DNA from 2 places in the Providencia stuartii genome. Region 1 is predicted to be linked to the other one. Evidence: predicted binding sites of a transcription regulator. Region 1 holds the regulator's gene; the other holds the start of a gene.

Region 1 (17,177 bases):
GGATCGGTAGCATTTGGATCAGTGTGCGCAATTGCTTTGACTGTGATAGTTTTCCCCAGCAACTTATTTGTCAGTATTAGCTTGTCACTGGTCTCGCTTGGAATCGTTGTTCCGTCTGCAAGCCACTCATAGCTAATGGTGACTTTATCGCCATCTGCATCGTCGAACGCAAAGCCTGAAGCCTCCAAAGTGTCATTTTCTCCTAAAACATTGTCACCGTTTTTGTCATTGGCTTTGATTTGCCCATCTGTTTTCAGAACTGGCGCATGACCGATAACCGATTTTGTCGCGGGGGAGGTCACCGAGACAGGAGTAGTCGTGGAGGCTGCGAGTACAGGCGTACTGACAGCCATGCTCAGAACTGCACCCGTTATCAGGAGAGCGAGTTTGCCTTTGCCTGCTATTAGGTTTGGTTGCTGATTTTTGTTCATCTGATTGTTACCTCATATTTTTAAATGCCCGATGGGCGTATTTATTGTGCCGTTACTCGCAGTCTGCGCTTTTGCATCTCTGTCGTAACGGTATACGTAATGGCTGTCGCGCCACTTATAGGCTGATACTGTCCTGACCCTTGAGTTGTCTCTACTTCCCACTGCCACGCGGTTGGCAAAATACAGTTATCTTGGCAGTCTGGGGTGGCAGTCAGGACATCACCAACCACAGGATGCCCTGTCATGGCGGTACCGTTTCGAAATATCTGTATCCCCACGGGGGCTGCCATCACTTCTACTGTCGTCGACGCGATACTGATACCATCTACCTGTGGGGTCAGGGTAAGAGTACCGGGAAGCTTTCCAGCTGTTATGGTGGTGGTGTAAACACCGGGAGCCGTTTCTTTCAATGCCGCCAACTTAATGCCACTTTGCGAAGGCGACAGGGATGGCCCATCTTTCTTTGTTTTGAAGGTAAATGGCAACTGAATAGAGGAAGCCAGCCCCGTTACCGGTGCGTTTTGTTCATCTCGCATCGTCAGAGTCAATATTTCGGATTGAGCGATATTCAGTGAATCTGACCCCACTGTTAGACGTGAGTAGCGGTTAGAAAGCCCAGCGTCCACGATGATCGTGACATAGACCGGTTTTGACGCATTTCCCTTTCCATCCCATGCGCTGGCACTCAGGGTATAGGTATTCGTTGACCCCGCTTGCCAAGCTGGTAGGCGTATCTGCCAAGCAGTCAGACTTTTGCCAGCAGACTGCACTTTCCCGCCTTTGGATGAGAATGCGCTAAGCATTCCCCATTCCACGCGTTCAGCGCCGTATTTTGCGTTCAGAATGGCGTTGACTAACTGCTGGCTAGCGCCACGGCCGCGGATGACCTGTGGCAGTATCAGACTGATAAGTTCCTGTTTACGGTATTCGAGCACGATGTTGTTATTACGCTCTACCAGTGCCATACGGTTGCCTGAGAGCGTGCGTAGATTCGCTACTGCGGCAGATGACACTTGATCTTTCCAAGGCACGCCTAATGAATAGGTCAGTTTTGCTTGCAGCTGAAGTTCATCGCTTCCGTTTCCTTTACGCCAGTCAGCGCCGAGGGTGACCAATGGGAAAGGGGTATAGTTCACTCCCACCGTGATCGCTTTTGGAGCCTGACTACGCGTATCCTTATCTTTTAGCGCCACTTCATCCCCGAAATATTGTTCATATTTCAGTTTGCCGCCAAGCTGTGGATAAGACGGTAACCAGCCACTGGCGGTCATATCAAACCCATTGGCTGGTCGTTCATCATAGTCGTCAAAATCCCGTGACTGATGCCAGTTGCTGAGTCGTAGATAACCATTAGCAGAGAAACGTAGGTAATCGGACGACAACTCTCCCCCGATACCGGCTCGACGGTTATTACCAGTAATATCGATGTCATAAAAGGTGTTTACACCATACATCCATTGGTCATTGAATCGACGAACTCCACCCCCTAAGTTTAGCGTGGTGCGCTCATCAAGGTTTCGCCCACCGAACTGGGTGAAGACGAGCCAATCCGGGTTTTGATACAGGGGGAGCAGCATGTCAGCAGATAGGGTACTCTGTGACAGTTTGTCTCCCGGCTGCACACCAATCTGTGCAGTGCCATACTGATTCAGCCAGTTTTCTACGGTTGATGAGGCTTTGGTAACGGCCATATTTTTGGCTTGTCTGGAAAGATACTCGTTAGGACTTTGTGTGTTCATAGACTCAAAAAAGTCGGGAGCAGTACGAGACAACCAGTTCTGTATTTCATGATCTTGTTGGTCAGCCTGCTCTTTTGTTGTCGCTTTTTTGTTAGCTGCCTTTATTGCGTGTGTGCTTGGAACATCAATTTCATCTCCTGCCGATAGCTGTTCAAAAGCGCGGGGAAACTGACGCATTTGATTCAGGGTTTTCAGTTCCTCCACGGTCAGATCATACTGATGAGCCACGCTGTAAACGGTCTCTCCTGCTCGCAAATAGTAAGGTTTCACTTCCACCTCACCCACAAAGTCCGTCGCAAATACTGTCGCTGCGGGCATGATGGAGACGGACAGTAAAACGGGAAGTAATAAGTGCCTCTGAGATGATTTGATACTGTGATGGTTAATACCAAAAATCATTGATCTATTCCTTTTATTCCTTCCTTTAGGAAGGTATTTCCATTGCGGATAGCTGGGTAATAAATGCTAATTACCTTACTTAGAGAGATCAGTTATTAGGTTATTTAAACAATAACGATAGCTGAACGCTCCAGAGTGCTAAACACCAATAATAAAGTGCGATAGGCAGATATTGAGTTGTGTATCTATAATTGATTGCTATATAAGTCTGTGCTTTATTTGGTTTGTGGATATTAAAACCTGACTCAATATTGCTGTCTCGTTTTGACGTGTAATGTATATATTCAGGCTAATAATGAGAACGTACTTGTTTGGATTAAATAGGAAGTCAGAAACGGTGGGATGAATTAAGGAAGGGGAATGTATTATCAATTAAGATCACTTTTTTATACTCGTCATATTCCAAGCCGCGTATTATTGGCTATGTTCATTTGCACTAATCAATTCACAACCTCTTAGCCAATGTGTCTTTAGGTGATTGACGTTTTCTTCTATTAATTCAAAATCACGTCGCGATATGTTGAATTCGTTTTCTGTCAGGAATATTGATCCTTAAAATAATAGGTTTTCATTCAGAAACGGTAAGAACGCTTATCGTCAGCACCTTCAACAAGTGACATATTCCTATTTAAGTGGGTCTTGATGAAGCGGTATGTGATTTTGGGCTAAGTCGGTATAGCTGACGGGATGGATACAAATAAGGGGGAATGTTAGACACATTCCCCCTTATTTTAGGGTTGCAGAGTAAACTAACTAATCTTCTTTTGCGGGTTCTTTCTCAGCAGAACGCTCTTCTGGCTGGCTGACGCTTTCGATAGTTAAACGTATTTCTGGCGACATTAAACGTGAAATAACAGAATACAGTTTTTTCGCGTTGGCCGTAAAAATGTCGTTTTCATCGTTATCGATATAGCCTTCTTCTCGGAGTGTTTCCACTAAAGTTGAAAAGACAGCTTTGTCAAAGAACTCCGGTGCATTAATGCCATGCAGCACAGAAAGTCGCTGAGCAAGCATGCGGCTTTCTTTCTCTAAGGTATTACGGCTAATTTCAGGGCTCGCATTGAGTAGAGAAAGCGTAATCGCATAGCGTTGTAATGTCTCACGGACACCTGCGGCGAGTAGCTGCAACGGTCGAATACGACGAGGATTGAGTACCACGACGCCGTCTTCTTTCACGCATACCAACTGTTGATGGTTGAGTTCATCAATTAAAGTATCAACGACCTCTATCAAAGATTCGTTATCAAAGCGCATAAATAGTTCCGCTTTGAGGAACGGGTAAATTTGCCCAACCTGATAGTGGATATCTTGGCGACTGATGCGCTCATGGTGTAGCACAATACTTGATATCAGTGATGGTAAGACCAAAAGGTGATGGATATTATTGCGATAATAGGTCATTAAAACAGCATTTTCACGAGGCAGAATAATAATATCCCCCATGCTATCTTTTTCGACTTCAAATTTATCCATCTGCAAAGCATGTTCTAACAATTGCTCGGCGGTTTTATTGGGTGTCGTTGTATCCGCAGTATAAGGAACATTACGTAATAATTGCAGGTAACATTCGACTTGCTCAATCAGTTGTTCACGCGTTAGAGAGCGTTGACGTGAAGCCAGTAGTGCCGTTGAACAAAGGTTAATCGCATTGGCAGCCGCTGCGTTATTGATATTCACCATAATATTATCGGCCAAACCACTCACAACAGGGTTTAACCAACTTGGTCTTTGAGGCTCAATAGGATCGATAGAATCACGCCAATGAGGCACATGTTTCGTTAAATACTGTGTTAACGAAATCGGCTGGCCAAAATTAACGTAGCCTTGACCTAAATTACGTAATTTACGCAGGCCTCGTACCATCGAAAAGAAGCCTTCCTTCTCCTTTTCAGCACCTCGTAGCTCTTTTGCATAGGTCCCCACCTCCATGACATGTTCATAACCAATATAAATCGGTACGATAGTAATAGGGCGAGAGTCACCACGTAGCATGGCCTGTAGTGTCATCGACAGTGTGCCTGTTTTGGGTTGCAACAAGCGACCTGTGCGAGAGCGTCCACCTTCAACAAAGTATTCAATGGAATAACCCCGTGCAAACAGCTCACTGAGATATTCACGAAATACGGTCGAATAAAGTTTGTTTCCTTTAAACGTACGGCGTATAAAGAAAGCGCCTAAATGGCGGAAAATTGGACCTGCTGGCCAAAAGTTTAAGTTGATACCTGCCGCGATATGAGGGGGGACCAACCCTTGATGATACAGAACATAAGAAAGCAATAAGTAATCCATATGACTACGATGTGATGGCACATACACAATTTCATGGCCATCTTGCGCTAACTGACGAACGCGTTCCGCATGCTGAACATTGATCCCTTGATATAAACGGTTCCAAGTCCAGCCTAATACTCTATCCGTCAAGCGTATTGCTTCATAAGAGAAGTTAGCCGCAATTTCTTCCATCATATTGACGGCATTTTGCTGTGCTTTCTTCAGTGGAATTTTTTTACTACGTGCTTCATCTTCAACCGCTTTTTCAATCGCTTTTGAGGTTAATAGCTTATTGAAAAGATCTTGGCGGGCAGGCAGTTTCGGACCAACCGCCGCGAGGCGTTGACGTGAATAATGGATACGGGCAACACGTGCTAGTTTATTCGCAATAATCGTATCGGTACCATGCTCTTGCGCCATCACTCCCATGGATACGGTTGGCGAAAAACGGACAAAACTATCTCGCCCAAGCCAAATCACGGCAAAGAATTTTTGGATACCGTTGAGTAAGCGTAAGGGGGGAGCCGGTGTATGGCCTTCTCGTCCAGGTGCACGACCAAACATCACGGATGCAGGTAGCATTTGAATATCGAGATTCGGATTACTACGATGCAAGTCTAGGTATGCATGGAATATTCTTACTGACTCTTTACGTGGGTTTGGTGAGTAGTAGCGAAAGACTCTCGGACCATCATCAATGAAGACATAGGCCGGTAATTTAGTGCCATTAATGTCATTATCGACCAACGGGTCAGGTAGACCGATCGATAAGCATTGGTGACGTAATGTTAAAAGGTCAGACTTGGAATGATAAGGCAACACGTATAACGTGGGCCGGCTGGTGTCCAATTCCAGTTCTGATATCGGGTCTGTTGGAACGAGTTTACTCTTTACCAGTAATTTAAGTGGTAAATTCAACGTGTTGTAATATATTTTACGCCATAGTGACATAAATGATTATAGCCTCTTGTTAACAATGCTTCGCAAGCATACCAGAAATCAACTGGCAAATGATTAACTTTGACCGCAAAAAATGATTATTGTTTGTAATTTTGAGGAATAAATATGGCGAACCAAACTAAGGGATTGACTCGTGTAATAAAGGCTGCGGGGTATTCCCTTAAAGGATTAAAGGCGGCTTGGATTAATGAAGCGGCCTTTCGGCAGGAATCTGTTGCGGCATTGATTGCCGTCATTATCGCGCTGTGGTTGGATGTGAGTTATATCGATCGATTATTGTTGATCAGTTCTGTTGTGCTGGTGGCGATTGTTGAATTACTGAATAGTGCAATTGAAGCGGTGGTTGATCGCGTGGGCAGTGAATATCATGAATTGTCTGGTCGAGCTAAAGATATCGGTTCTGCCGCGGTGTTTGTGACCATTGGACTCGCGTTGGTTATTTGGGCAACCGTTTTATGGCAACACTATTTTGCTGGCTAATGTAGAAATTGTCGCAAATCGATAAATCCTTGATGAGCTTTCAACAAATATGGCACTTCAGTGATTTAAGTGTTTCAAAACTTCATTTACCTGTATATACTCACAGTCTGACTGTATAAACAAACAGGGGAACGAGATGAAAGCACTGACGGCTAGACAACAGCAGGTTTATGATCTGGTGCGCGATCACATTTCTCAGACGGGTATGCCACCTACACGCGCTGAAATAGCAGCAAGCCTTGGTTTTCGTTCGCCTAATGCGGCAGAAGAGCACCTTAAAGCCTTGGCACGTAAAGGGGTCATTGAGATTGTTTCAGGGGCTTCTCGTGGTATCCGTTTACTACTTGAAGAAGAAAATGATGCTGAAGTTCAGGGGCTTCCTTTGATTGGACGTGTTGCTGCTGGCGAACCTCTATTGGCTCAAGAGCACATTGAAAGTCATTATCAAGTGGATCCTGCTCTATTTAAGCCCCATGCTGATTTTTTATTACGTGTTAATGGTATGTCAATGAAGGACATTGGGATTATGGATGGCGACCTTTTAGCTGTGCATAAAACACAAGATGTCCGTAATGGGCAAGTGGTTGTTGCACGTATTGAAGATGAAGTGACTGTGAAACGCTTTAAGCAGCAAGGTAACCGTGTTGAGTTAATCGCTGAAAATGCAGAATTTGCTCCGATTATTGTTGATCTGCGTCAGCAGAATTTTACAATTGAAGGGCTAGCGGTTGGCGTGATCCGTAATGGTGACTGGTGCTAATGTTAGCGCCATAAAATACCCTCAAAAATATTGCTGGCAGATTTACTATGTATCTATTTTAGGAGTCTGCCTGCGATACCTTTCTTTTACTCATTAGTGAGTTTATCTGTGCACCCGACTTATTAAGAGACATAAAATAAAATATTACGCTCTACTATAGTGTGTTTTGTCTATTTTATTGTCTTAGTGATTACTTTTTCTTTGTCTTAATAGGTTGTTCATGGTCATGATGACAATGCTCATGGTCTTTACAGCTAGCTAACTCACTGCATACTCGGCATAAACCATGGTTCTCAACGACGGTATGACGGAGTTGAAATTGATTTTGATTAGCTAAATCTAAAATAGCAGCTTCTATGGTTCCGCAATCACTTTCTGCTACGCCACCGCAATGATCACAAATCAACATGACTGAGATATGGCTAGGATTGTCAAAGTGATGGCAGATAACATAGCTATTTGTCGATTCGATTTTATGAATAAAGCTCTGTTCCATTAAAAATTCAAGCGCACGATAGACTGTTGGTGGCTTGGCTTGAGGCTCGACTTCACGCAGCAAATCGAGCAGGTCATAAGCACTTATTGCACCGTGTTGTTGCGCTATTAGCCGTAGAACGGTTTCCCGCTGAGGCGTTAGCCTAACACCTCTTGATTGGCAAATTCTTTCGGCCATCACTAGCAGCTTATCCTCACTCATTATTTTCATGGTCGTTGACCCCACAGCAAAAATCCCAATGATAGTGAAGACAAGTTTACCATAACTTTATGATACATAGAGACTGAAATGAGAATGAATAAAAAGTGAGGCTTAGAAAAAAGCGTATTAGGAAAAAATCACAACCATTTAATATTCAAATAAATAAATCACATCTCACAATATACGTTAATATTGTATTTTAAGCATGTTACTAAAAGTGAGTGAAATAGGGTTATAAATGGCACCATTATACTCTGGTGCAATAAGTAATTTATTATCACGATAAAAACAAAACCAATACAAAATAATAACAAGTGAAGTGTAACTTTAAATTTAAAAAGTAATCTTCAGTAACACATTTCAATTGGGAGTTTTCTTATCTGCATTATTTAATATAGGTTTTTATTTTAATTTTCATTGGTTTTTTATTTTTTAATTCTAATTTATTAGGTTTTCATACTGATTTTTGTTGTTTTTTTCTAGTGATACGTATTTCTTTATAATAAGGCGGCTTTCTTTTTAGAAAAAATTATTAAATTTTTATAAATATAAACTTACATTTTTATATATATTTTTCTAATTATTACTACTTTTAGGAGTTGGCGCTGCCTTTTTTAAGGGGTTGGAACTGAAAATAAGAAAATAACAGCATAATTTACTGGTTGCTCATCTTATTTTGTTTAGTTTTGACAAAAAATATCGTTTGTGTAGGATTGTCTATAGAAAATATGGGTGACCAAAATACGAGTAATCCAGTTTTGAGTTCTGTTTTGTTCTGTTTGAGTTTTGTGGAATATATATTGATTACTTACTTCAACGTTGAAAAAGGTTGGAGAAAAAAGGATTTTACCTCATTAAATATTCCATATTTAAAGTGATGAATTGAATATTTCAATTTTTTTCTTTTTATAAAAATAAATTAAATGGATTAATTTATTTATTTTAAAAAAATCTCTTCCTAAAAGGTACTAGTGGAATAAGGAAAATCTGACTAATGCTAATTCTAATCGAAAATGCGCTTATGGGTTCATTTTTTTGGAATTAATTAGGATAGAGAGTGCTACTTCCTACATATCTAAAGGAAATCTTTATGAAATTTAATAAATTAGCGGTAAGTTTGGCATTAGGTTTAACTATGGGTGTTTCTATGACTGCGATGGCAGATGATCCTGCTCCAGTTGAAAGCTCACAAGGTAAAATTCAATTCACTGGTTTCATCAATGATGTACCTTGTTCAATTGATGATGATAACCTGAATCAAACTGTTCGTTTTGGTGAAATCGCATTACACGAATTAACATCTGGTAAGTTCCGTTCAGATAGCCGTCCATTTGATATCGTGCTGAAAAATTGCTCAACTGAAACGTACAAAAACGCAAAAATCACCTTTACGGGTGGAACAATTTCTGGTTTCACAGGCTTTACCGGTGAATTACTTGGTTTAGGTAAAGTACAGAACGCGGGTATTGTTATCACTGATGGTGGAAGCAAAATCGTTGAATTCGGTAAACCATTCCCAGGTACTGGTAATGGCTATGACCTAAATAACGGTGATGGTTCAGAAACAACTCTGCATTTCGAAGCTTATGTGAAAGGTAACGAAGATCCTAATAACAAAGCAACAACAGGTCGTTTTGATACTGTTGCTAACTTCAAAATTATTTATCAATAAAATTTAATGTGTCCAACATATGGCGTATTTGCGCCATATGTTGATGACCTTATTTTATTTATTTTTATTAGTGGGTTAGTTAAATGAAAAGCATGAGATTAAATGTAATAACTAAAATAATGCTTTTGATGCTAATTCCAACGATAGTTTGGTCTGAAGAGGCTATCGACTTTAATACGGATTTTCTAGATGGTGAGGGAACTGAAAATATAGATTTCAGTAAGTTTTCTCATGCCAATTATGTTCCCCCTGGTGATTATTCTTTAGATTTTGAAGTTAATAACACAAAAATAATTGCTGAACAGCCAGTCATTTTTTTTAATCCTAATTATGATAAGAAAGTCTCTTTGGCTTGTATTACGCCAGAAATATATCCACTGCTAGGGTTGAAAGAGGAGTGGGAAAATAAAATTCAATGGCTGAAAGATGGGCAATGTTTAGATATTCGTAGCATCCCTGAAATGAGTTTTCAGGGGGATTTAGCTAAAAACACGTTAAAAATTAAAATACCGCAAGCATATATGGAGTACCAAGATGCAAGCTGGGATCCCCCTACTCGCTGGGATGATGGTATTTTAGGCGCTTTTCTTGACTATAACGCAACGGGTCGTTTGGTCAAAGAGCAAAAAGGCAATGGGAAGGGAACGCAAACAGGTATCACTGCAACAGGGACTATGGGCGCCAATATCGGACCATGGCGTTTCAGAGCAGATTGGCAATCACAAAACGGAGAGCTCAATAAACGTAGCCAATCATGGGCTTGGAACCAACTCTATGCTTACCGTGCAATTCGTTCACTCAGTGCTCGTTTAACTCTCGGTGAACAATATCTATCCTCAACCTTGTTTGATAGTTTTCGCTATCTCGGGGTGAGTTTAGAAACGGATGAATCAATGTTCCCGCCTCGCTTACAGGGTTATGCACCTGAAATAGCAGGGGTAGCAAAAACTAACGCCACCGTTATCGTTAAACAAGATGGCCGTATTATTTATCAAACAGAAGTGAGTCCTGGGCCATTCCGTATCCAAGACGTTAACTCGTTTGGTGGCGGTACCATGGATGTGACTATTCAAGAGCAGGATGGAAGTGTCACGAGCTATAAAGTGGAAACATCAAAACTGGGGACTTTGACTCGCCCAGGACAACTTATTTATCAATTCGTCTTGGGAAAACCGACCAAAGACGAACATAATACGCAAGGCCCTGAGTTTAGTTTAGGCTCGTTATCTTGGGGGGCGACAAATAATACAACAATTTATGGTGGCTTATTAGCTTCTTCAGAATATCAAAACGTAGCGATTGGTTTTGGTCGTGACTTTGCGCCGTTTGGTGTGTTATCGGGTAACATCAATATCTCTCGGGCGCAAATGGGCAATATTGATAATAATCGTACGTTAAGTGGTAACTCTTATAACATTACCTATTCCAAACAGTTCGATGAAATTAATAGCCAAATTACGTTTGCTGGTTACCGCTTTTCTGAAAGAAACTATATGAGCATGCCTCAGTTTATTGATCGTCGTTATAACGGCGATACGATAGATAGCGGTAAAGAGCTGTATACCATTATTTTTGGTACAGCGCTTCCTGACTACAACACGAACCTGTATTTAAACTATTCACACCAAACTTATTGGAACCGTCCTTCATCGAATCAATATAACATGACGGTATCTAATTATTTCGATATTGGTAAGATGAAAAACGTCAGTTTAAGTTTGACTGCTTATCGAACTAAAAGTCGTGAAACGACTGATGATGGTGTGTACGTTAACTTAAATATTCCATTAGAAAATAACGATTCGAGTATCAGTTATTCTGGCTCTTATTCCAGAGGTACGCACAGTAATAATGTTAACTACTTTAGTCGAATTGATAACAGGCAAAGTTATAACATTTCCGCGGGAACATGGGATAAAGATAAGCTCACCACTTCAGGTATGTATACTTACGAGGGGGATGCGGCGCAATTAAATGCGAGTGGTACTTATATTCAAGATGAACAAAGTGCACTATCTATGCAAATTAAGGGAGGGATGACAATCACTCCTGAAGGTGGAGCATTGCATAGAAACAACTCAGTAAGTGGTGGTTCACGTATTTTAATTGATACCAATGGGATTGAAGGTGTTCCAATACATAATTCTGTTACGCCGGTAAGAACAAATAAATACGGTAAAGCCGTTATTACCAGTGTGATGGATTATAACCGTAACAACCTAAAAATTGATTTAGATAAATTGCCTGATAATGCAGAAGCGGTGCAGTCAACTCAGTATGCAACATTAACGGAAGGCGCAATTGGTTACCGAAAATTTAATGTGATAGAAGGTCAAAAAATATTAGCGACCATTACATTAGCTGATAATAGTTACCCTCCTTTTGGGGCATCGGTAACCAACAAATCCAATAAGGAAGTTGGGATTGTATCTGATAAAGGGTTTGTATACTTAGCAGGTATTAATCCTCTTGAGTCACTTGACGTTCTTTGGGGAGACGATACTCGCTGCCATATTCAATTACCCGAAAAAATAGATGGAACCATGGCAAATGTTATGTTGTTGCCATGTAAATAATGAAAAATAGATTTTACGGTCAATGGTGAAAATATGTATTTATCAAAAATTATACCGATATTAACTGCAATAAGTGCGTCATTATTTGTACAATCTGCTTATTCAGCAATTGCATTGGATAGAACTCGTGTTATCTATAATGAGGGAGAAAAATCTGTCAGCATTGTTTTAACAAATGAAAATAAAAATAACCCTTATTTAGCACAAGCATGGATTGAGAATGAAAAAGACGAGAAGGTGAATTCTCCTTTCATTGTGACACCTCCTGTACATCGTATTGAAGCCGATGCGAAAAGTCAGATTAAAGTACAATCGGTACCCGCTATTTCACAGTTGCCCCAAGACCGTGAAAGTGTCTATTACTTGAACGTTAGAGAAATACCTCCTCGTAGCGATAAACCTAATGTTTTGCAAATTGCCTTACAAACAAAAATTAAACTTTTTTATCGTCCGAAAGACATTGTTAAAAAAGAAAGAATGGAAATTATTCCTCAAGAGAATGAGATAAAAATTGTTAAGCAAGGCCAAAACTATGTAGTGAAAAACCCTTCTCCATTCTTTATGTCTATTACCCGATTGAAAAAAGGAAATAGCGATGTTGATAAATTTGAACCGATTATGGTTCCCCCTAAGGGAGAAATGGCATTAGGCAGTAGCGCTGGCGATATTGGGATGTCCCCGACCCTGGTTTATCTTAATGACTTTGGTGGCACCGTTGATTTGAAATTTACTTGTAATGCTAGTCAATGCTCTGTGGTACCTAGAAAATAAGGTTATAACATGATGATGTCTATTAAATATTTTACACGGTTATTACTGCTAGGGCTTATTTTCCATACGCCTTATACCTTAGGTTTTTCAGGGTATTTATTTGTGGAAGTGAGAGGTGAAGTTTTAGCAAAACCCTGTTCAATTAATAATGGACGCGCCATTGAGGTTGACTTTGGTGATGTTATGACGACACGTATCGAAGGCGACCTCTATAAGCAACCTTTAGAGTATGAAGTGAGTTGTGTTGGTGGTGGAAAGCCGAATTTAACGTTGTTTGTTGATGGTACCCCTTCCACTTTTGACCAACGTTCTTTAAAGACAGATGTTGATGGTTTAGCGGTGCTGTTTAAAGCGGGTACGGAAGACTTACCTATTAAGAAAAAACGCCCTTTTAATTTAGATACTCCGCCTAAATTATTTGCTGTTTTGGTAAAACAAAGTGGTGTCAATTTGCCTGCACGTAAATTTACAGCCAATGCAACGCTTAAAGTTGAATACCAATAAGGGCGAAATATATGCAAAAGGTAAAAGAATTAGTGTATGCCGTACTCTGCCTATTCATTGTGTCTCACCATGCGACCGCAAAAGATGGCGAAGCAGATATACGCATTAAAGGTAATTTGATCACACCTCCACCCTGCAAGATTGATAACGGTAAAGAAATCGAAGTTGATTTTGGTAATGTGCCCGTTAAGTCGATTCAAGGAAAAGAGCAAAAACGACAGGTTAATTACCAAATTGAGTGTGGTGAAAACAAAAATAACTGGGCAATGTACTTAACGCTTAATGGCGTGAAAAGTAAGTTCGATATTAATGGATTAAATACTGGTATTGATAATTTAGCAGTGAAATTTCAATTAGCAGATCAAGAATTGGAACTCGGTAAAAAATATTTAATTAATCCTAGCTCACCAGGGGTATTGTGGGCGGTGTTAATTCGTAATGGAAACAATGAACTTGCTACAGGTAACTTTATTGCTAATGGTTCATTAGTTGTGGAGTATCAGTAATGTTGAAAAAATGGCTAGCTTATACCTGTATTATCTTCATGAGTAGTTGGTCCGCATTTTCTCTGGCGAATGATCTTAAAGTAAAAGGCACTTTAGTGAATGCTCCTTGTACTATCGCCCCTGAAGATAAGAATGTTGAAATTAATTTTGGTGATATCAGGCTATTAGATATCTATGAGCGTGGTTTTGAGTTCTCCAAGAAAGAGTTAATACTGGTTATTTCTGAATGTGATTTAAGTATTGCGCAAAAATTAAAAGTTAAATTTATTGGTACTCCACATCACCAGTTAGCAGGTTTTTTATCACTTGATGGTAGTGATACAAATCCTGGCTTAGGCATTGGCTTTGAGACGGTTGATGGGAAACCTGTATTGCTTAATGAAAATACTGATTTAATACTAATTGAAAAAAATGGCCGCAATGAGTTGAAATTCAATACCTTTTTAAAGGCAAGCCAAGACGCCATCAACAATAAATCAATTAAACCTGGTCGTTTTTCGGCCGCTGCAACATTTTTAATACAATACGAATAGGCAGATAAACCATTTTACATCCTAAGTCATGCCTTATTTTTATCACTAACTTGTTTTATGGGAAGAGAGTTATGTTCAAGATAATTGCTAATTTTGGAGTCGGGCTATTACTAGCACTTTCTTCTTCAGCAATGGTTTATGCATCAACTTATTTTTCGTATGTAGAAGAGGTTGAAAGTCATAGTAAAACCGAAAATACCTACCATTATGTGATTGAAAATTGGAAGGTAAGTTCTCCTTATGAGCCTAATCCGTGCAAAACGATATTAGGTAGCAATGCGAGAGGGTGTTATTTCTCGATTAACCACTTACATGCAGCCCCTTCAAAAGGGGGAACGGCGAGTCGTATTGACTGGTCTTGCTCAATAAATTTTATTAATTATACCTCGATGGCCGAAATTATTAGGGATGCCCAATCTCAATGTGGTTTAGCATTTCCAAAAAGCGGTAAAACTCGCCATAGTGGGCCCATAACAACAGAAGAGTGTGTCGGTATATTTGTTGCGACAACAGACAAAAAAGGGGGAGCAACGATGCTACCTGGTGGTGTCTGTGGGATTGTACCGCCACCAGCAGGAAAATGCGCATTTAAATATATCAATAATCAACAGTTAGTCTTAGATCACGGGGCATTAAATCCGGATGAGTTGAATGGTAATCAAAAAAATAGTTGGTTTTCGGTAATGTGCAACAAAGATATGGCCATTAAAATTATGTCTAACATGGACGGCGACTACGTTAATTTACGTCCCGATGGTTCATTAAAATCGCATATTACCTTAAATGGCTCACCAGCATCAGCTGGAGTGGTTTATAACATGCAGGCCAATATGGAAACGCCTGTCTTTACTGAGTCAACATTAATCACTCATGGCGAAGTCAAACCGGGCAAATTCAGCGGGCGCATTACATTAGTTATGGTTGTACCATAATCATTTGTGGCTATTGTCTATTTCCCTATTATTGAAATGCTTCAATTCAGTGTTCTCTAAGCGTTCACGAAACATTCTCTGAGGGAAATGAGTGAAATGTTAGCGTGTTTGGTTTTGGTTATCATCTTGTAGCCAAAACCAAGCTGCTTTTCTTATTTAGCTTAATGAGTTTGAACAATCGGTATTTAAAATTGACAGCGAAATATGCGATTAACTCGTTCCATAAAGTTATTTTATGGTGATGTATTGGGTTTGACATCATTCTTTGATTATTTTACAACAACCGAGTAAAGCAATAACGACCCATGCATTACCCTTACCTACATGAGTTTGTTTCAGTCATCTTTAGCTTATTTTTATGATTGCGCATACGACTTTTTCTCATCTTGCTATTTTCCTCTGAGACTCTTCTCATCTTTTACATCATTTATTTCTGTACCATCACCATACATTATTCTTCAATCCCCTCCACTGTTGTCATCCTTTTAACAATTATATCTTCGAGTGCGTACCTGAACCCGTTAGTTTTAAAATAGTAACGGGTATGAGCTTCCGTAAAACCACATTTTTATCACCCATTCTGTCATTTGAGAGGGTGAAAATCTCATTATCGCTGTTTCATTTTAGCTCGTGCTCTAATACGAGAAAAAACACTTGTATTCGCTTAAGTGCAAAGTATTCATTGGGTATTAGGCTTTATACATGGCCATTTATATCGCGATAGCAAGTTAATAACATGGAATATAATAAAATATGAATATTTGGTGATTAAGCGTTATTCCTTACCACGTGTTGTTTTTCTGACGCGTATATTGAGAATTTGAAAATCGAAAGAGTGTGAATAAAATAAGTTTTGTGGTGTGAATGCTAATTAACTTATTGATTTCTTATTAAGAAAGTTAAATCCCCCTCTGTCATGCCTAATCTGATATGCCACAACTTATGCTATAAAAAATAAACAAATGTTATGTTTTAGGTTAAATGTTAATTAAGAGTTTTCTGACCTAAATTTTTCCGTATAGTTTTATATTCTAAAATTCAAGTATTTCTGTCGTCTTAAATTCTTTTATTAGCCTGCATTTTGGATTTTTTTAATGGGAATGTCGTTGTATATAGTTTTATTTATAATGAAATAACTTTAAATAAATTGACATAGATCAAAATATTTATAAATTTTTTTATTCTATAAATGTAAATTACTCTAATTATTTTTTCGGCAAAAAATATTTTTTCACTTTTGTTGGTTTATAATCTTGCTTTGTTTTTATGTTTTGGATTTAAATTTTGTTTGTAATCCTTTTTATGTGTTTTTTTGACAAAGAATATTGATTGGGTAATATTGAAATCAGTCGGGAGGATATTCGAAATATCTCCCTCATATATAAAATGGTTATTATATTGCTGCGCTGGTCTATAAAACTAGGAAAGAAGATTCTAGGAAGGAAGATGAATACTTACTATAGATTCTAGTGTATTTACATATAAAAGATATTCCTAATATAAGAGATCTTTCCATTATTGGGATTTATCTGTACAAAAAAAATGGTTAATGAATTAACTAATTATGTTAGCTAGAAGGTCAATATACTATTCATGTATAGAAATAGTACTTTTAGCTATCTCAATTTTAGATAAACCTTATCGGTTTATTGATATTGATATAACCCTTTAAAAGGTAAAGTGTATATAAATATCATCATCACGTAATACGTATATTTACAAGTGCATAAAGGGAAATGTTAGTGTCTTTTTTTATAATCAGATTGTTTTAGTATTAGTAATTTGATTTTCAAAAAAGGGATTAAAAGGAATTTTTACCCTAAAACGTTAGCTTTTAGGCTAACGAACGTTTATTCAAATTTATATTCAACATTATTAGGAAAGGATCTACAAGGATGTAATGAATTTAAATTTGAACATTGACAACAATGTGTCTTTCACTACTA
Region 2 (17,177 bases), 120 kb from region 1:
AAAGGATTTGAAAAAGTATTTGTCGATTTAGCGCAACAGCTAGATGATCATTATCATGATAATGACTGTATGGCCTCGGATAATATAGGCGAATCTGAAGCCCCTATGCTGTACTACTACACCAACATTCTGCATCAGCGACAAGATCGCTTTGAAAAACCAGCGCATTGCCGCTGGCTGATTGTATTATCAAAACAGGTTAAACCAGCACCATCTGGTATGACATTATTTTGGACAGATCATCGCCCCGATGAATTTACCGAAAATTTAGTCGTTTATAAGAGTGTTGAATAGATAAGACACATTTCTGTGCCAGTTCAGACAACTGGCACAGAAAGCCAGTTTAGACTCGCTGAGTCGCCTGTGCGCTATATTTCTCACGGGTAAACCAGAGGAATGCCGCTGCAATAAGAATTAGGAGAACGGGCAGCCCTGATGGTGAAATCGATGTTGCTACGCCAGCTAATAATGGTCCAGAAAGGTTACCAATTCCCCATAGCATTGCTGCTGCCGCATTGGCGATAATGAGGTCATTGCCACGAAAATATTGTCCAATTTGCACAAGAGCAATTGTGTAAATCGCCCCTGCCGTTGCGCCTAAGACAAACAACAGTAACCAAATTAAGACGTTATGAGTAATCAGTAATGGCAATAAGCAACTTGCACCAAACGTGACAATGCCGCAAATTCGGTATAATTTTTCACGATTCATATGATCAGCGAGCCAACCAAACGGCATTTGCATAATCGCATCCCCCGCCAATATTGCACTAATCATCATTGCTGCAATCGCTTCGGTATGCCCCATCCCCATCCCATAGATAGGAAATATTGACAAAATGGTACCATCAAAAAAGGCAAAAAACAGGATGCCCGCACAAATACCGGGGGCAAATTTCACAAATTGAATAATAGAAAAACGAGACTCACTTGCCGTGGCTGAAATATGGTCTCCCACCTTTTGTTCCATCGCTAAAAATAGTGCGATGGATATAAGATGGAGCAAAGTACAAATGAGTAAAGGTGACTTATCTTCAACCCCATAATAAGCAATAAAAGAAGGGCCAAGTAGCTGGCTTACAGTAAATACCGTTGTATAAATAGCCAATATTCGACCCCGCTTATTTTCAGGAGAAAGCTCATTAATCCACGTTTCTCCTAAACAGATAAGTACACCACTCGCAAGTCCTGTAATCAGGCGTAATGGGAAAAGTAACCACAATGGCAACGTGCTGAGCAACGGCAATAAACTCATAGCCGAAACAACCGTGGCAAATAACATCGCCTGCCGCTTTCCACACCAGTGCACAATACGCTGAACAACCGGTGCGATTAAAAACATACCTAAGGCAGGTGCAGCAGAAATAATACCGATATATAACTCACCAACACCATAGCTATTTAATCGCAGTGCGACCATTGGAATACTGAGTCCAATGACAATACCAATCACTGCGATACTGGTCGTGATCGTAAAAATAGCAAATGAAGGGGTACGACGAAGATATTGAAAACGCTGATGATCAGAGCTCATTTTGATATTCATTGCTTCCGTTATGAAGCATCCATTTTAAACACTATTAGTTAGGGTTAGTTTTGACATAAAAACCCATCATCATCATAACTAACAAAAGATGACAAAAGGCGCTCGTATCATAAACTATATTTTGTACTGATAGTTTTTTATTTTTGGGCACCGATTATAAAATGAAAAAATAACGATATAACAAAGCAACACCTGAAATTAAAATAATAACATTAATAATTTTAAGGAACGTATCACGGGATATTTTCAGTGTAATATGGCGCCCAACCCAGATTCCTATTAGCATAGCGGGAGAAAAAGCTAGCGCCATCAAAATAATATCCATATTGACATAAACACCCATCACTAAAAATATAATAACACGTGTCAATGTACTAAAACCGATTAAGGTCATCTGGGTGATGCGAAATCGCTGTTTATCTGTGATGCGGCTTGATAAATACATAGCATAAATAAAACCACCACTACCAAATAAGGCACTAAAAACCCCACCGATTAAGCTGAAAGGCACAACAAATGCTTTTGACAAATGTGGCTGGGCTTTCTTTGAAAAGAACGTATTCAGTACATAAAAAATAACAAATATACCCAACAGTAAAATCAGGATATCAGGACGCGTTTTCAATAGAATGGCAGCCCCAATTAAACTCCCCACGATCATCAATGGAATAATCCATTTAATTTCATGATAGTCCGCGTTTTTACCATCTTTAACAAGGTTGATTAATGCCGCGGTTAAGTCAATAAGGGCAAGAGTCGGCACAATCATATTTAAAGGAAGATACATCGCTAATACTGGAGTGGCGACTAACGCAGAACCAAAACCAGCCATCCCAAAGACCAAATAAGCGCACAGTAAAGTAAAAAAGCAGATTGCCATCTCTGGAGATAAAATATCAAACGGCATAGTGAATCTCTACAAGGGTATTTTGTTCACTATAATTTCTTCTGAAAAAATAAAAAAGTCCTGTTTGATAGAATGTGCAACCTTATTTATTTATCAAACACGTTAATTTTCACACTTCGAGATTATTGCCAAAATATTATGCCTTCGTCAGTACATTTCTGACATAATGTTGCTATGATGCTAGAATTAATAGCATAAATTAATTTTCAGGGAAGACAGCATATGGATAAAAAAATCAATATTAAAATTGGTCAAAAAGTACGCCATCTGAGGCAAGCACGAAATTTATCCCTGAATGAACTTGCGCGCCTATCAGGCATTTCAAAAGCCGCGCTCTCTAAATTAGAATCGGGTGATTCCAACCCTCGCGTTGATACGCTAGAAGCTATTGCCATTGCATTACGTTTCCCTCTGAGCGACTTATTTGCATTACAGCATGAAACTTACCCCTATTTCGTCAAATCCTCCACCCTACAAGGCGATTATTCACAGCTCTTTAAATTTCGGATCAATATGGGCAATATTTCTGAGATATGGCAGCTAAAAATGAAACGTGGCGCCATCATTAATAGTCCAGCTCACATGAGTGGAACCCATGAACACATCATGATGCATACAGGGTCATTGATGCTACGTTTAAAAAACGACCAGACAGTACTACTAGAAGAAGGCGATTTTTATGCTTTTAGCTGTGACTTTCCCCATTCCTACCTCTGCATGGAAGGGGAATTAAATGCAACCGTCGTCATGACCTACTCTCACCTCAGTGACAGTATTTAATGCTCGATATGCTTCGCGTCGTAACTGATCCGCAGTATGCCTTTTTTATACTTCATTGATTTAATTGAAAACTGTTCAATTTTACCAAGTGATGCGACATGCGTACCACCGCATGGCACTTCATCACCTTCAGAAACACCACAAAGCCGTAACGTATCGCGTTGCCCGATTAATACAGGTGAATCATCACTGATAGATTGATTCACTAGCATTTCTATTTGCTTATCATCAAGTTGCTCGATAGGTGTGGCGTTATCTCCGATGGCGCTGAATTCAACCCGTGACTCATTAGGAAAGTGATGCCCTTTTTGTCCCTGCCAACCAAAACGTGACATAACCCAACTCAGCAAGTGTCCTGTAGTATGTAAAGCGGCATGGTGTTGACGCTGCGCCTTATCAACACGGGCAATAACGGTATCACCACTCTGCAAATCTTGGTTTGAGTTTAAATAAGCAATAATTAATCCATTCGAGTGTTTCTTAATACGAACAGGCTCATCATTCATCCAACCAATATCTGCTGGCTGCCCTCCTCCTTGAGGATGAAAGATATTCTCCGTCAATGCCGCCCATTGCCCGTCGTCATCATGACCCGACTCGAGAATAGTGGTTTTAATTTCATAGAGATAAGTATCAGTAAGATAAATATTGTTTTGCATAAAAATAATCCACTTATAGATAACAGCTTTATGATGTGATGTTGAAATTGTTATATCATCATTGTTCACTTTAAGAAACACCTGGCAACTAAAACAAACAAATGTACTTAAATTGTATCCATAAGCCAGATAAAAAATTCAACCTACACCGTGATGTAGGTTGAATAGACATGCCGTTGTTATTAAGCGTTATTGCAGATAATTTTGCATGGTCTCAAATAACCTTAAATCGTCGCTAAAACGAACTTCACGAACGTCTTCTAATTTTTCAACTTGATTGACCATTTGAGATAAGCGTTCGTCTTTTTGGACTAACAGCCAAATACGGCTTTCATCTTTATCTTTTATTGGCATACATAGGATGCCATCCACATTAAATGCTCGGCGCGCAAACAAACCACAAATATGTGACATGACGCCAGGGTGGTTACGGACAATAAGTTCTAACGCGATAGGATGATGTTCAAAAACCATAATTACGCTCCGATCATATCAATATTTGCAGCACCCGGTGGAACCATTGGATAAACCTTTTGGTTCACATCGATCAAGGCATGAATTAAGCAAGGACCCTTTGTATTCATAATCGTTTCTAATGCCATCTCAGGATCTGCTTCTGTATTTAAATCACAGGTCTGCAAGCCGAATCCTGCCGCAATTTTTATAAAATCGGTTTGGTATGGATAAGCGGCTGCATAAATACGATTATCAAAAAACAGCTCTTGTTGCTGATAAACCATCCCTAATGCCTGGTTGTTCATCAAAACAATTTTGATATTAAGTTGATGTTCAACTGCGGTAGCCAACTCTTGAATATTCATCATCAAGCTGCCATCCCCCGAAAAACAAACGATCGTTTTCTCAGGATTCGCTAAAGCTGCACCAATCGCGGCCGGCAAACCAAATCCCATGGTTCCCAAGCCGCCAGATGTTAACCACTGGCGAGGACGTGATAACGGATAAACTTGTGCCGCCCACATTTGATGCTGTCCCACATCCGTAGTCACGATCGCGTCTTCTCCTGCTGCTCTTGCTGCCGCCAACACTAACCCGTAATGTGTTAAAGGATTATCAGCCTCACTTAAATTCAGCGGAAAGTTCTGTTTTAACTCATTAACTCTTGTCATCCATTCTTCACGCTGATTTCGCTCAACTAATGGCAGCAATAATTCTAGGATTTGCCCTGCATCAGCATTGATAGCAATATCAGGGCGTTTAATTTTGCTGATCTCTGCTTTATCGATATCCACATGAATAATTTTGGCATTCGGGCAAAATTTTTCTGCGCGACCTATTGCACGGTCATCAAAGCGTGCTCCAATAACAATTAACAGGTCCGCTTCTTCCATAACCATATTAGTGCTACGCGCTGCATGCATGCCCAACATGCCTAAATACAGTGGATGACGCATTGGAATAGTGCCTAACGCCATCAATGTCATTGTTGTTGGCAGTGTTGCTTTCTCTGCAAAAGCAATCGCCGTTTCCGTCGATTCAGAACTAATAACCCCGCCACCAAAATAAAGAACTGGGCGCTTAGCCTGATTAATCATCTCAGCTGCCTGAATGACCTTTTCCATATCAAAATTTGGGGCTTTATCTTTTGGCTGAATCTCAGGTAATGAATCTAATTCGATAGTCGCGGTTTGTACATCCTTCGGGATATCAATCCACACAGGTCCCGGACGTCCTGATTCTGCAATCCGAAAAGCATCACAAATAACTTGAGGTAATTCATTGATATTACGAACCAAGTAATTGTGTTTGGTGACCGGAATAGAAATTCCATAAGTATCAACTTCTTGGAATGCATCTGTACCAATCATTGATGAAGGAACTTGCCCTGTAATACAAACTAGTGGAATAGAATCGAGCTTAGCATCGGCAATTGCCGTCACTAAATTCGTTGCCCCTGGGCCACTTGATGAAATACACACTGCCGCTTTACCAGTGGTACGTGCTATGCCTTGTGCAATAAAGCCAGCGCCTTGCTCATGGCGCGCCAAAATATGGCGAATCTGCTTACTTTTGCCTAAAGCATCATAAAAAGGGAGTGCCGCGCCACCTGGGATCCCTGAAACAATGGTAATCCCATGTTTTTCTAACAGGTGGACGATTAATTCTGCACCTGTAAAACAGGTTTTATCTGGTGATGTTGTGCCCAACTCGCTCATAATTTTATCCTTCACACTAGCCGGCGGATTCGGGCGGAGCGTCATAAAAAAACCCCGTCCGGTTTGCGCCGGCGGGGTTCTAAATCTGCGTTGATTTGTACCCGTTACGGCGCTAAGCCCACGACCACCACCACACGCACGACCACCGCGGCTGATGGCGCGGTAAGTAGTAGGTTTGAATGATGAAGAGTCATGTTCACGGGTTAATCCTGTCTGTCGATTTTAATTGGTTAGATTATTAATCATTATTTTGTGTAAGTGCATTTAAGAAAACACATATTGTTCATAATAACAATCATTTTTTCGATTTTTATTCACAGCAAACTTAAAATGAGATCAATATCACAACACACAGCAACAGGATAATTATCTAGTAAAATAGGATAATAAAGTCATTATCACTAGCTAGACAGATTGAAAAAAAGTCTCATTTTCTTATCAATTTTCTCTTGACTTAAAGTTGACTTTAAGTCGTAAAATCCCCTCCTTACAAGATAGCAATAACCATAAAAATTAAATATATCTCTTTATTTTTATTGAGGTTTATAACTTTCGGCATCGAGGGGGAATTATGCCAAAAAATGTCTGGTGGCTAACTATTGCGTTAGCATTGTTTACGACAGGTAATGCTATTGTTCTGTCGGTCGCGGTAGTGATTGGTGAAAGTCTTTCCCAAGATCCCACCTATTCCACATTGCCATTACTCAGTCAATATATTGGTCTGATTATCGCAACCATTCCCATTGCATATTTAATGCAGAAACACTCCAGAAAATTAGGTTTTATCTTGGGCAATATCGCGGGCATCATCGGCGCAACCTTGTCTATTATTGGCATTATTTATCATCACTTAGCCTACTTTTCGCTTGGCTTATTTTTTACAGGCATTGCAATTGGTACGGCTCAACAATTTCGTTTCGCTGCATTAGAAGAGGCACCTAAGTTCTTGCATGCTAAAGCGATTGGATTAGTCATGAGTGGAGGAATCGCTGCCGCCTTAATCGGCCCTACACTCGCGGTAGTCACACAACGATTTTTTACTGAATACCCATTTGCAGGCCCTTTTAGTACCTTAGTGGGCATTTATGTGCTCGCCTTTATCTTACTATTAAACATCCCATTAAAGAAAATTCCCCCAGAAAAACAAAATCATATGGAGGTGAAGCGTAGTTACAAGCAGTTATATTCACAACCCATATTAAAATTAATTGCGATAGTGAGCGCCGTTGGCTATGCATTGGTTGTTTTTACTTTTGCGTCTATTCCACTCTCTATGAAACAAAATCATTTCCCGTTTCCTTTGATCGCTATCGTCTTTCAATGTCATGTACTTGGCATGTTTGCCCCTTCATTTTTCACTGGGCATTTGATTCAGCGCTTAGGAGCTAAAAAAATTATTTTTGTCGGTATTCTATTACTCATACTCTCTCCAACTATTAACCTTTTAGGTACTGAGTTTTACCACTACTTATTATCTGGGATTTCCGTTGGAGTGGCATGGAATTTACTTTTAATCAGTACAACCCAATTATTACCGTACGGTTATCAATCTCATGAGAGAGCGAAAGTACAAGGTATGACTGATTTCCTGATTTATTCCTTTGGTGCATTAGGTAGCCTTGGCGCAGGGGTGCTGTTCTTTTCATTAGGCTGGCAGTTAATGAATACAGTCTCAATAATTTTTGCACTTTTCATTTTGAGCAGCTATGTCGTATTAAAAAAACATATTCCACAATGAACTAAACCATAACAACAGTATTTAATTTTACCTTTAGTAACCCAATGACTATTAATCATTATGAAACTCTCTGTCTTATTAGTTTGTTTAGGCTTTATTTATTTTAAATTCATAAGATGAATACTATGCTTAATACCTAATAACTAGGAAGTGTATTATGTACAATAAATTAACTATTTCATACAGTAAAAAATATACTGAATTCCAATCTGCTGTCGTCAATGAAATTCTTGTTTGGATAGAAGAAAACCTAACCAGAAGATTATTACTCGATGATATTGCTCAACGTTCTGGATATACCAAATGGCACTTACAGCGAGTATTTCGTAAAATAGTCGGTATGCCTCTTGGTGAATATATCCGCCGCAGAAGGATCAGTGAAGCAGCAAAAGACTTACAAACAACAAAACTTCAAGTTATTGATATTGCGCTTAAATATCAATTTGACTCGCAACAATCATTCGCAAAAAGATTTAAAGCGTATTTAGGTACATCACCTTCTTTATATCGACTTGCAAATAATTATGATAATGATCCGCTACTACTGGAACCAAAGGTAGCTTAATTATTTCATATGAAAAAACATCAATATTTAAAACTTTCTGATATCACTATCTAAAAAGCCCCTTGTAATCACTCTCAGGGGCTTTTTTATCAATGAAGTCATTAATAATTCATTAAAACAATACTTAAAGAAACCTTAATAAAATTTTAATAAACCCTTAAGGTTTAACTTTATAAAAAAACTATAATTGAATGATAATAAGGTTATTGCATCCCCAAAACACACATCAATAATAAACAAAAGCCGCCTTCGTGGAATATCTATCGATACCTTTCTGTTATGTTTAAAAATGATGCTCAATCAAACTCACCATTTCATTCACATCATTAAAATCAATGTTCAATAACTCAATTTAAATAATAAAATAAGTAACAGGGGGTGATTCACTTCTTTTCTATCATCGTTTTTCTTTTTAAAGAACGATTTGATATTAATTTTTATACTCATAACGATAAAACAATAGGCTTATCAAGCGAACAGAAAGTTAGCCATCCTAGTTAACTATATGAATAATAAGTATTGTATCAAAGACTCTCCTGAACAAATAAAAATACCCTTAAAATAAGGGTATTTTATCATTCTTCAACATTCTATTTTTAGGCGAGCCTTAGAACGGAATATCGTCATCAAAATCAATTGGTGGCTCACTGCTTTGTGGAGCTGGCGATGACGGTGCACGCGCTGGTGCGCCACCACCACTAAATTGTTGCGCTGCTGGTTGCTGTGGTTGCCCCCAACCACCTTGGCCACCTTGGCTTTGGCCTGAAGATTCACCGCCGCGTCCGCCTAGCATTTGCATTGACCCGCCAATGTTAACCACGACTTCTGTGGTATAACGATCTTGACCACTTTGGTCTTGCCATTTACGCGTTTGCAAAGAACCTTCGATGTATACCTGAGAACCTTTTTTCAGATATTCACCCGCAACTTCAGCTAATTTGCCGAAAATAACCACGCGGTGCCATTCTGTTTTCTCACGCATTTCGCCGGTTTGCTTATCACGCCAGCTTTCAGAAGTTGCCAGAGTCAGGTTTGCCACGGCACCGCCATTAGGCATGTAACGGATTTCAGGATCTTGCCCTAAGTTACCGATAAGAATTACTTTATTTACGCCTCTGCTGGCCATTTAAACACTCCTGATGCATTAGATTTAATCTCTGTATTGGTCATGAAGTTTAACACGACCAATCAAGTATTGCATACGCATTCCCGATGAAAATCCCCGCTGTTCAATCAAAATGCGAACCGCTTTGAAAATTTAAGCCCTATCATTATTATCAGTGTTGATAGACAAAAAATATAGGCTTCAATGAATTCAACTGATAAACAAACAGACGACCAGTCAGCCGCATCATTATCGATATAATGATGTGTTCGAATCAGTATCGTCAGCAATGCGAGAGCTTGAAGTATAACATGTATAATCTTTTTTTTAATAGAATACTGTATATTCATTCAGTCTAAATTGTGCGATAATGATCCACTTATGATTGTTCACTATCAAATCATCCGGGAAGTGGTAAATGGATAATATCGAAGTACGCGGTGCCCGCACTCATAATCTTAAGAACATCAATCTCATCATCCCCCGAGACAAACTGATAGTTATTACAGGATTGTCCGGTTCAGGGAAATCATCATTAGCCTTTGATACGCTCTATGCGGAAGGTCAAAGACGCTATGTTGAATCATTATCAGCTTATGCAAGGCAATTTCTCTCGCTGATGGAAAAACCTGATGTTGACCACATCGAAGGGCTATCACCCGCTATTTCGATTGAACAGAAATCCACCTCTCATAACCCGAGGTCTACAGTCGGTACCATCACTGAGATCCATGATTACTTGCGTTTGCTGTTTGCTCGTGTTGGGGAACCTCGTTGCCCTGACCATAACATTCCACTCGCAGCGCAAACAGTAAGCCAAATGGTTGATAATGTTTTGGCTCAGCCCTCTGAACGCCGCATGATGTTGTTAGCCCCCGTCGTGAAAGATCGTAAAGGTGAGCATGTCAAATTATTAGATAATTTAGCCTCTCAAGGTTACATCCGCGCGCGTATTGATGGTGAGGTTTGTGATCTCTCCGATCCACCGCCCCTTGAATTACAAAAGAAACACACCATCGAGGTGGTCGTTGATCGTTTTAAGATCCGTGATGATATTGCACAACGTTTAGCTGAATCATTTGAAACTGCACTGGAATTGTCGGGTGGCACAGCCATTGTGGCCGACATGGATGACCCGCAAGCTGAAGAGCTCGTTTTCTCCGCTAATTTTGCCTGCTCGGTATGCGGTTACAGCATGATGGAATTAGAGCCACGTCTCTTTTCCTTTAACAATCCGGCTGGTGCTTGCCCAAGTTGTGATGGCCTTGGCGTTCAACAATTCTTTGATCCGGAAAGAGTCATTCAAAGTACGGAGATTTCCTTAGCCGGAGGAGCTATCCGCGGTTGGGATCGCCGTAACTTCTACTATTTTCAAATGCTACAATCCCTAGCGGAACATTATAAATTTGATGTTGAAGCTCCTTATGAATCCCTAAGCCCATCGATTCAAAAAATTATTTTATATGGCTCAGGGAAAGAGACCATTGAGTTCAAATACCGTAATGATCGAGGTGATATCACTGTTCGCCGCCATCCATTCGAAGGGGTGCTCAATAATATGGAGCGCCGCTATAAAGAAACGGAATCTACTGCGGTACGTGAAGAACTGGCGAAATATATCAGCAACCGGCCTTGTGTGACATGTCACGGAACTCGCTTGCGTAAAGAAGCACGCTTTGTTTTCGTCGAAAACACCACGTTACCTGAAATTGCCGATTACAGCATTGGCCATGCTATGGCATTTTTCCAAAATCTAAAACTCAGCGGACAAAGGGCGAAAATTGCCGAAAAAGTCCTAAAAGAAATCAGTGATCGATTAAAATTCTTAGTTAACGTAGGCCTTAATTACCTAACCCTTTCTCGCTCCGCGGATACCTTATCCGGCGGTGAGGCACAGCGTATTCGTCTTGCCAGCCAAATCGGTGCAGGGCTTGTTGGAGTTATGTATGTCCTTGATGAGCCTTCAATCGGACTCCATCAACGCGATAATGACCGCCTGTTAGAAACGCTAATCCATCTACGTAACTTAGGTAACACCGTGATTGTGGTTGAGCACGATGAAGATGCAATCCGTGCGGCAGACCACGTTATTGATATTGGCCCTGGAGCCGGTGTGCACGGCGGCCAAATTGTTGCCCAAGGCACATTAGAAGATATCATTGCCAACCCAGAGTCATTAACGGGTAAGTTCTTAAGCGGTGAACGACGAATCGAAATTCCCGAGAAACGAGTTCCCGTGAATAAAGACAAGATGCTCCAATTACATGGTGCTAAAGGGAACAACCTAAAAAATGTCACCCTTAAACTCCCTGTTGGCTTATTTACTTGTATTACAGGCGTTTCTGGTTCAGGGAAGTCCACGCTGATCAACGATACTTTATTCCCTATCGCACAGCGCCAATTAAATGGTGCAACGACCATCACACCTGCCCCTTATTTAGATGTTGAGGGTCTTGAGCATTTCGATAAAGTCATTGATATCGACCAGAGCCCTATCGGCCGTACACCTCGTTCAAACCCAGCCACCTATACGGGGGTCTTTACACCTATTCGTGAACTATTTGCAGGTGTACCTGAATCACGAACTCGTGGCTATAATCCAGGTCGCTTTAGTTTCAACGTCAAAGGTGGTCGCTGCGAGGCCTGCCAAGGCGACGGTGTGATCAAGGTTGAAATGCACTTCTTACCTGATGTTTATGTACCCTGTGACCAGTGTAAAGGTAAGCGTTATAACCGTGAGACATTAGAGATTAAATACAAAGGAAAAAGCATTCACGAAGTACTTGATATGACTATCGAGGAGGCTCGTGATTTCTTTGATGCCGTCCCTGCACTTGCGCGTAAACTGCAAACATTGATGGATGTTGGTCTTTCCTACATTCGTTTAGGCCAGTCAGCCACCACTTTGTCTGGTGGTGAAGCGCAACGCGTGAAGCTTGCACGTGAATTATCGAAACGTGGTACTGGGCAAACCATTTATATCCTTGATGAACCAACGACTGGCTTACATTTTGCAGATATCCAACAGCTGCTGACGGTATTGCATCAATTACGCGATCAAGGTAACACCATTGTGGTCATTGAGCATAACTTAGATGTTATCAAAACGGCTGACTGGATTGTCGATTTAGGCCCTGAAGGGGGCAGCGGTGGTGGTGAAATATTAATTTCAGGTACCCCAGAAGAGGTGGCGGAATGTGAAAAATCGCATACTGCTCGTTTCTTAAAACCAATCTTGGCACGTGGCTACTAAATATCACGGTGACCCAAACAATGGCGGTTTTTGATCGCCGCGTTGTGTCACTGCCTCTGTAATAAAAAACGCAGGATTTACCTGCGTTTTTTTACGATATCACTCGACGGTTACTGACTAACCGCAGCAAAAGCTTCAACGATACGATGCACGTTATGGCGGTTAACTCCAGCCATACAAACTCGCCCAGTTCCGACTAAATAGACCGCAAACTCATCTTTCAAACGAGCAACCTGTTCTTTTGTAAATCCTGTATAGCTGAACATACCGCGTTGTTTTAACAGATGGTCAAAGTTCTTTTCAGGTAAAGCTTTTTTCAGTTCGTCCACGAGGACTGTACGCATTTCGACAATACGCACTCGCATCTCTTCAACTTCTTTCAACCATTGTGCTTTTTGTTCGCTATCAGTCAGCACTTGCGCCACAATCTTAGCTCCGTTTGATGGAGGGCTAGAATAAAGGCGACGAACCCCTGCTTTTAGCTGACCAAGAACACGGTCGCGTTCTTCTTGGTTTTCACAAATAACAGATAGGCCACCAGCACGTTCACCATAGATACCAAAGATTTTGGAGAATGAATTACTGACGAATACCGGTAAACCTGCTTTGACCATCGCTCTGATAGCATAAGCATCTTCATCAATACCTTCAGCGAAACCTTGGTAAGCAATATCTAAGAATGGGATCAGTTTTTGTGCTTTTGCGACTTTAGTCACTTCATCCCACTGCTCAGGTGTCAAATCAGACCCCGTTGGGTTATGGCAACACGGATGCATTAAAATGATGCTATTTGCTGGCAACGTCTTAAATGTTGCGAGCATTTCAGCAAATTTAACCCCTTTAGTTTTTTCATCAAAATAAGGGTAGTAGTGAACTTTGGTACCGGCACCAGAAAAAATAGAGGCATGGTTTTCCCATGTTGGATCACTACACCAAACCTCAGATTGAGGGAAATAATGGTGAAGGAAATCAGCCCCCAGTTTTAGCGCACCAGACCCCCCTATCGTTTGTACTGTTGCAATACGCTCTTGAGCGATCAGTGGGCAATCAGCACCAAATAGCAGGTGTTGGATCTCCAATCGATAATCTTTTAAACCTTCCATCGGCAAATACAGTGATGCACTTGGTGGCAGCTTATTTAAAGCCGCTTTTGCATGGCCCACTGTTTTTAGCTCTGGTGTTTTGCCTTCGCCATCATAATACAGGCCAATACTCAAATTGATTTTGTTTTCACGAGTATCTTTATTAAATTCATCCATTAACGAAAGGATGGGATCGCCAGGATAGGAATCAACGTGTTGGTACACAGGACATCTCCATAATCAGATAATATTCTATTTTTCGTCTCGTCTTTTGAAAATAACCCTTTGTCAGTTATTCGTCTACATATTCCATGACAACTCTTGAGGTTAATTTTGTCAGTAGTTCATAGTTGATAATTCCTGTTTGTTTGGCAATTTCCTCAACAGGCAGAGCTTTTCCCCATAAAACCACCTCATCACCTACTTTATCATTGGCATTTGGGCCTAAATCGACGGTGATCATATCCATAGAAACGCGCCCTACAATTGGCACTTTTCGCCCATTAACCAAAACGGGTGTGCCCGATGGCGCACTTCGAGGATAGCCGTCACCATAACCAATTGCCACGACGCCAAGTCGAGTATCACGGTCACTACACCATGTTGCACCATATCCGACACATTGCCCAGCAGCATGCTCTCTGACGGCAATTAATGTTGATTTAAGTGTCATCACACTTTCTAAACCAAAGGATTTAGCGGGGACTCCTTCTTGCGGAGACGCGCCATACATTATAATGCCCGGTCTTACCCAATCATAGTGAGCTTCTGGCCATAATAGAATGCCTGCCGATGCCGCAATCGATTTTTCCCCGACCTTATTCTCAATAAATTGTTTGAAGCAATGGATTTGTTTAGCGGTTGTAGGTAATTCAGGTTCATCAGCCTGACAAAAATGGCTAACAATATTGATAGGCAATTCGACATTTTTACAAGCTTGTAAACGCTGATAAAACGCCTCCGCATCTTGAGGAAGTACACCTAAGCGATGCATACCCGTATCAAGTTTCATCCAAACTTTGATAGGCATCGCTAACTGAACGTTTTCCAACATTTCAAGTTGTTCAATACAATGGATAACCGTATCGATACGGTGTGTGACTAACAATGGCAGATCAGAATGTTCAAAGAAACCTTCAAGTAACACGATGGGAGCTGTTATTCCCTTTTCTCTTAATGCCAGAGCTTCCTTAAGACGGGCAACCCCAAACCCATCAACGAGATCTTCAATACCGGTACTGACTTCAGTTAATCCATGGCCATAAGCGTTTGCTTTAACAATTGCAATGAGACGACTGTGTGGTGCTAATTCTCTGACGCGTTGCAGATTGTGTCGCAGAGCGCGGCGGTTAATTAATGCGGTTGCCGCTTTCATTATTTCCTCTTTTATTTTTATGCTCTCATCACTAAAACTATCGTTAGTGAATACACGAAATCATTCCAGTTGTCATAACACGACACAAAAAAACGCCTTAGGGGCATACCAAAGTATGCGGCTAAGACGAGTGAACTGAGTCAACGCAATGACATCTCGAAATCGGGTGAGTGTTTATTCATCATCGTAAGCCGGTCCCGCATAGTTATCGAAGCGAGACCATTGGCCATTGAACGTCAATCTAACCGTACCAATTGGCCCATTACGCTGTTTACCTATAATAATTTCCGCAACACCTTTCAAGTCGCTGTTGTCGTGATAAACTTCATCACGATAAATAAACATGATCAAGTCAGCATCCTGCTCGATAGAGCCTGATTCACGTAAGTCGGAGTTGACTGGGCGTTTATCTGCACGTTGCTCAAGGCTTCGGTTTAGCTGTGAAAGCGCCACAACGGGTACATTAAGCTCTTTCGCTAACGCTTTAAGTGAGCGAGAGATCTCCGCGATCTCTAACGTTCGGTTGTCTGATAACGCAGGAACTCGCATCAACTGTAGGTAGTCGATCATGATTAGGCTCAAGCCGCCATGTTCACGATAAATACGGCGAGCGCGTGAGCGAACCTCTGTCGGCGTTAACCCCGAGGAGTCATCGATATACATATTACGCTTTTCAGACAAGATCCCCATCGTGCTCGAAATTCGTGCCCAATCCTCATCATCAAGCTGCCCAGTACGAATACGCGTTTGGTCAACACGGGATAATGAGGCCAACATACGCATCATGATCTGGTTGCCGGGCATCTCCAAGCTGAAAATCAAAACCGGTTTTTCTTCCGTCATTGCCGCATTTTCACACAAGTTCATCGCAAAGGTCGTTTTCCCCATTGATGGACGGGCAGCGACGATAATTAAATCGGAGCCCTGTAGGCCGGCTGTCTTTTTATCGAGATCTTGGTAGCCTGTTGACACCCCAGTCACACCGTCATGCGGCTGCTGGTATAGTTTTTCAATTTTTTCGATGGTTTCCGCTAAAATCGCTTCAATATCCTTTGGGCCTTCATCTTTATTGGCCCGCGATTCAGCAATTTGGAAGACTTTCGTTTCTGCAAAGTCCAATAAATCTTCACTACTACGCCCTTGTGGGTCATAACCTGCATCGGCGATTTCATTCGCTACCGAGATCATATCTCGCACAACAGCACGTTCACGAACAATGTCCGCATAAGCATTAATGTTCGCCGCACTTGGTGTGTTTTTTGACAATTCGGCAAGGTAAGCAAATCCCCCAACAACATCCAGCTCACCTTGTTGCTCTAGGGACTCTGATAGCGTGATCAGATCAATCGGTTTGCCTTGTTCTAGCAAGGTTTGCATTTGAGCAAAAATAGTACGGTGTGGACGACTATAAAAGTCTGCATGGGTAACGCGCTCAGAAACAGTATCCCAACGTTCGTTATCTAGCATTAACCCTCCCAATACAGATTGCTCCGCTTCGATAGAATGCGGTGGAAGTTTTAAGCCTTCCATCTGCTGGTCGCGCGGCGCACTGTTTTTGTTTTCTGAAGGGTATTTCTTAGCCATACTTTCTTATCCACATCCATTATTTACTAACATATTAGTATACGCCAAACTTGTTATTGAAGGGCGCTTTCTTTACTTCCTGAACAGAATTTTTATCGTTGTCCGATGAGTGATAAACCTATAATTCATACCACGAAACCATAGCGTTATTATTGAGTGATTGATATGGTAGACAAATCAGCTTCTAAATAATTCGAATATTTGTAGCCAACAAATCCAATGATTCCCGTGAAACTAGCTCACGATGGGATTAAGGAACAAAATTTGTCCGCTACACACCTCAACCAACAGATAACTTGCAAGACGACGAGTCCAATACTGTTACTATCGGAGATGATCATGGTAAAACGCATTGAATTTGTACAAAATGGTGGCCCCGAAGTTCTGAATTATACCGATTTTGAGCTAA

The links. Region 1 encodes LexA, which represses DNA repair genes until DNA is damaged. Its sites were predicted from a motif close to TNCTGTATGTACATACAGNA; they were not measured.
Region 2: uvrA (excinuclease ABC subunit UvrA) is a predicted target of LexA. The motif match lies at 9,811-9,830, and genes of this name have one in related genera.

What each region holds. Positions count from the first base shown of each region.
Region 1 is NZ_CP119546.1:443,947-461,123, forward strand. It holds gene P2E05_RS01905 (ZirU family protein) at 1-431, opposite strand, end outside; gene P2E05_RS01910 (inverse autotransporter beta domain-containing protein) at 473-2,569, opposite strand; gene plsB (glycerol-3-phosphate 1-O-acyltransferase PlsB) at 3,323-5,791, opposite strand; gene P2E05_RS01920 (diacylglycerol kinase) at 5,906-6,280, shown strand; gene lexA (transcriptional repressor LexA) at 6,417-7,040, shown strand; gene zur (zinc uptake transcriptional repressor Zur) at 7,231-7,746, opposite strand; gene P2E05_RS01935 (fimbrial protein) at 8,828-9,409, shown strand; gene P2E05_RS01940 (fimbria/pilus outer membrane usher protein) at 9,493-11,985, shown strand; gene P2E05_RS01945 (fimbria/pilus periplasmic chaperone) at 12,019-12,756, shown strand; gene P2E05_RS01950 (fimbrial protein) at 12,766-13,260, shown strand; gene P2E05_RS01955 (fimbrial protein) at 13,272-13,766, shown strand; gene P2E05_RS01960 (fimbrial protein) at 13,766-14,299, shown strand; gene P2E05_RS01965 (hypothetical protein) at 14,371-15,231, shown strand.
Region 2 is NZ_CP119546.1:559,357-576,533, reverse strand. It holds gene P2E05_RS02460 (ArnT family glycosyltransferase) at 1-294, shown strand, start outside; gene P2E05_RS02455 (MFS transporter) at 344-1,534, opposite strand; gene P2E05_RS02450 (sulfite exporter TauE/SafE family protein) at 1,701-2,453, opposite strand; gene P2E05_RS02445 (helix-turn-helix domain-containing protein) at 2,676-3,233, shown strand; gene P2E05_RS02440 (hypothetical protein) at 3,230-3,892, opposite strand; gene ilvN (acetolactate synthase small subunit) at 4,082-4,366, opposite strand; gene ilvB (acetolactate synthase large subunit) at 4,369-6,066, opposite strand; gene ivbL (ilvB operon leader peptide IvbL) at 6,171-6,260, opposite strand; gene P2E05_RS02420 (MFS transporter) at 6,638-7,804, shown strand; gene aarP (HTH-type transcriptional activator AarP) at 7,962-8,369, shown strand; gene P2E05_RS02410 (single-stranded DNA-binding protein) at 8,977-9,495, opposite strand; gene uvrA (excinuclease ABC subunit UvrA) at 9,893-12,727, shown strand; gene P2E05_RS02400 (aromatic amino acid transaminase) at 12,838-14,034, opposite strand; gene alr (alanine racemase) at 14,102-15,184, opposite strand; gene dnaB (replicative DNA helicase) at 15,359-16,768, opposite strand; gene P2E05_RS02385 (NADPH:quinone reductase) at 17,108-17,177, shown strand, end outside.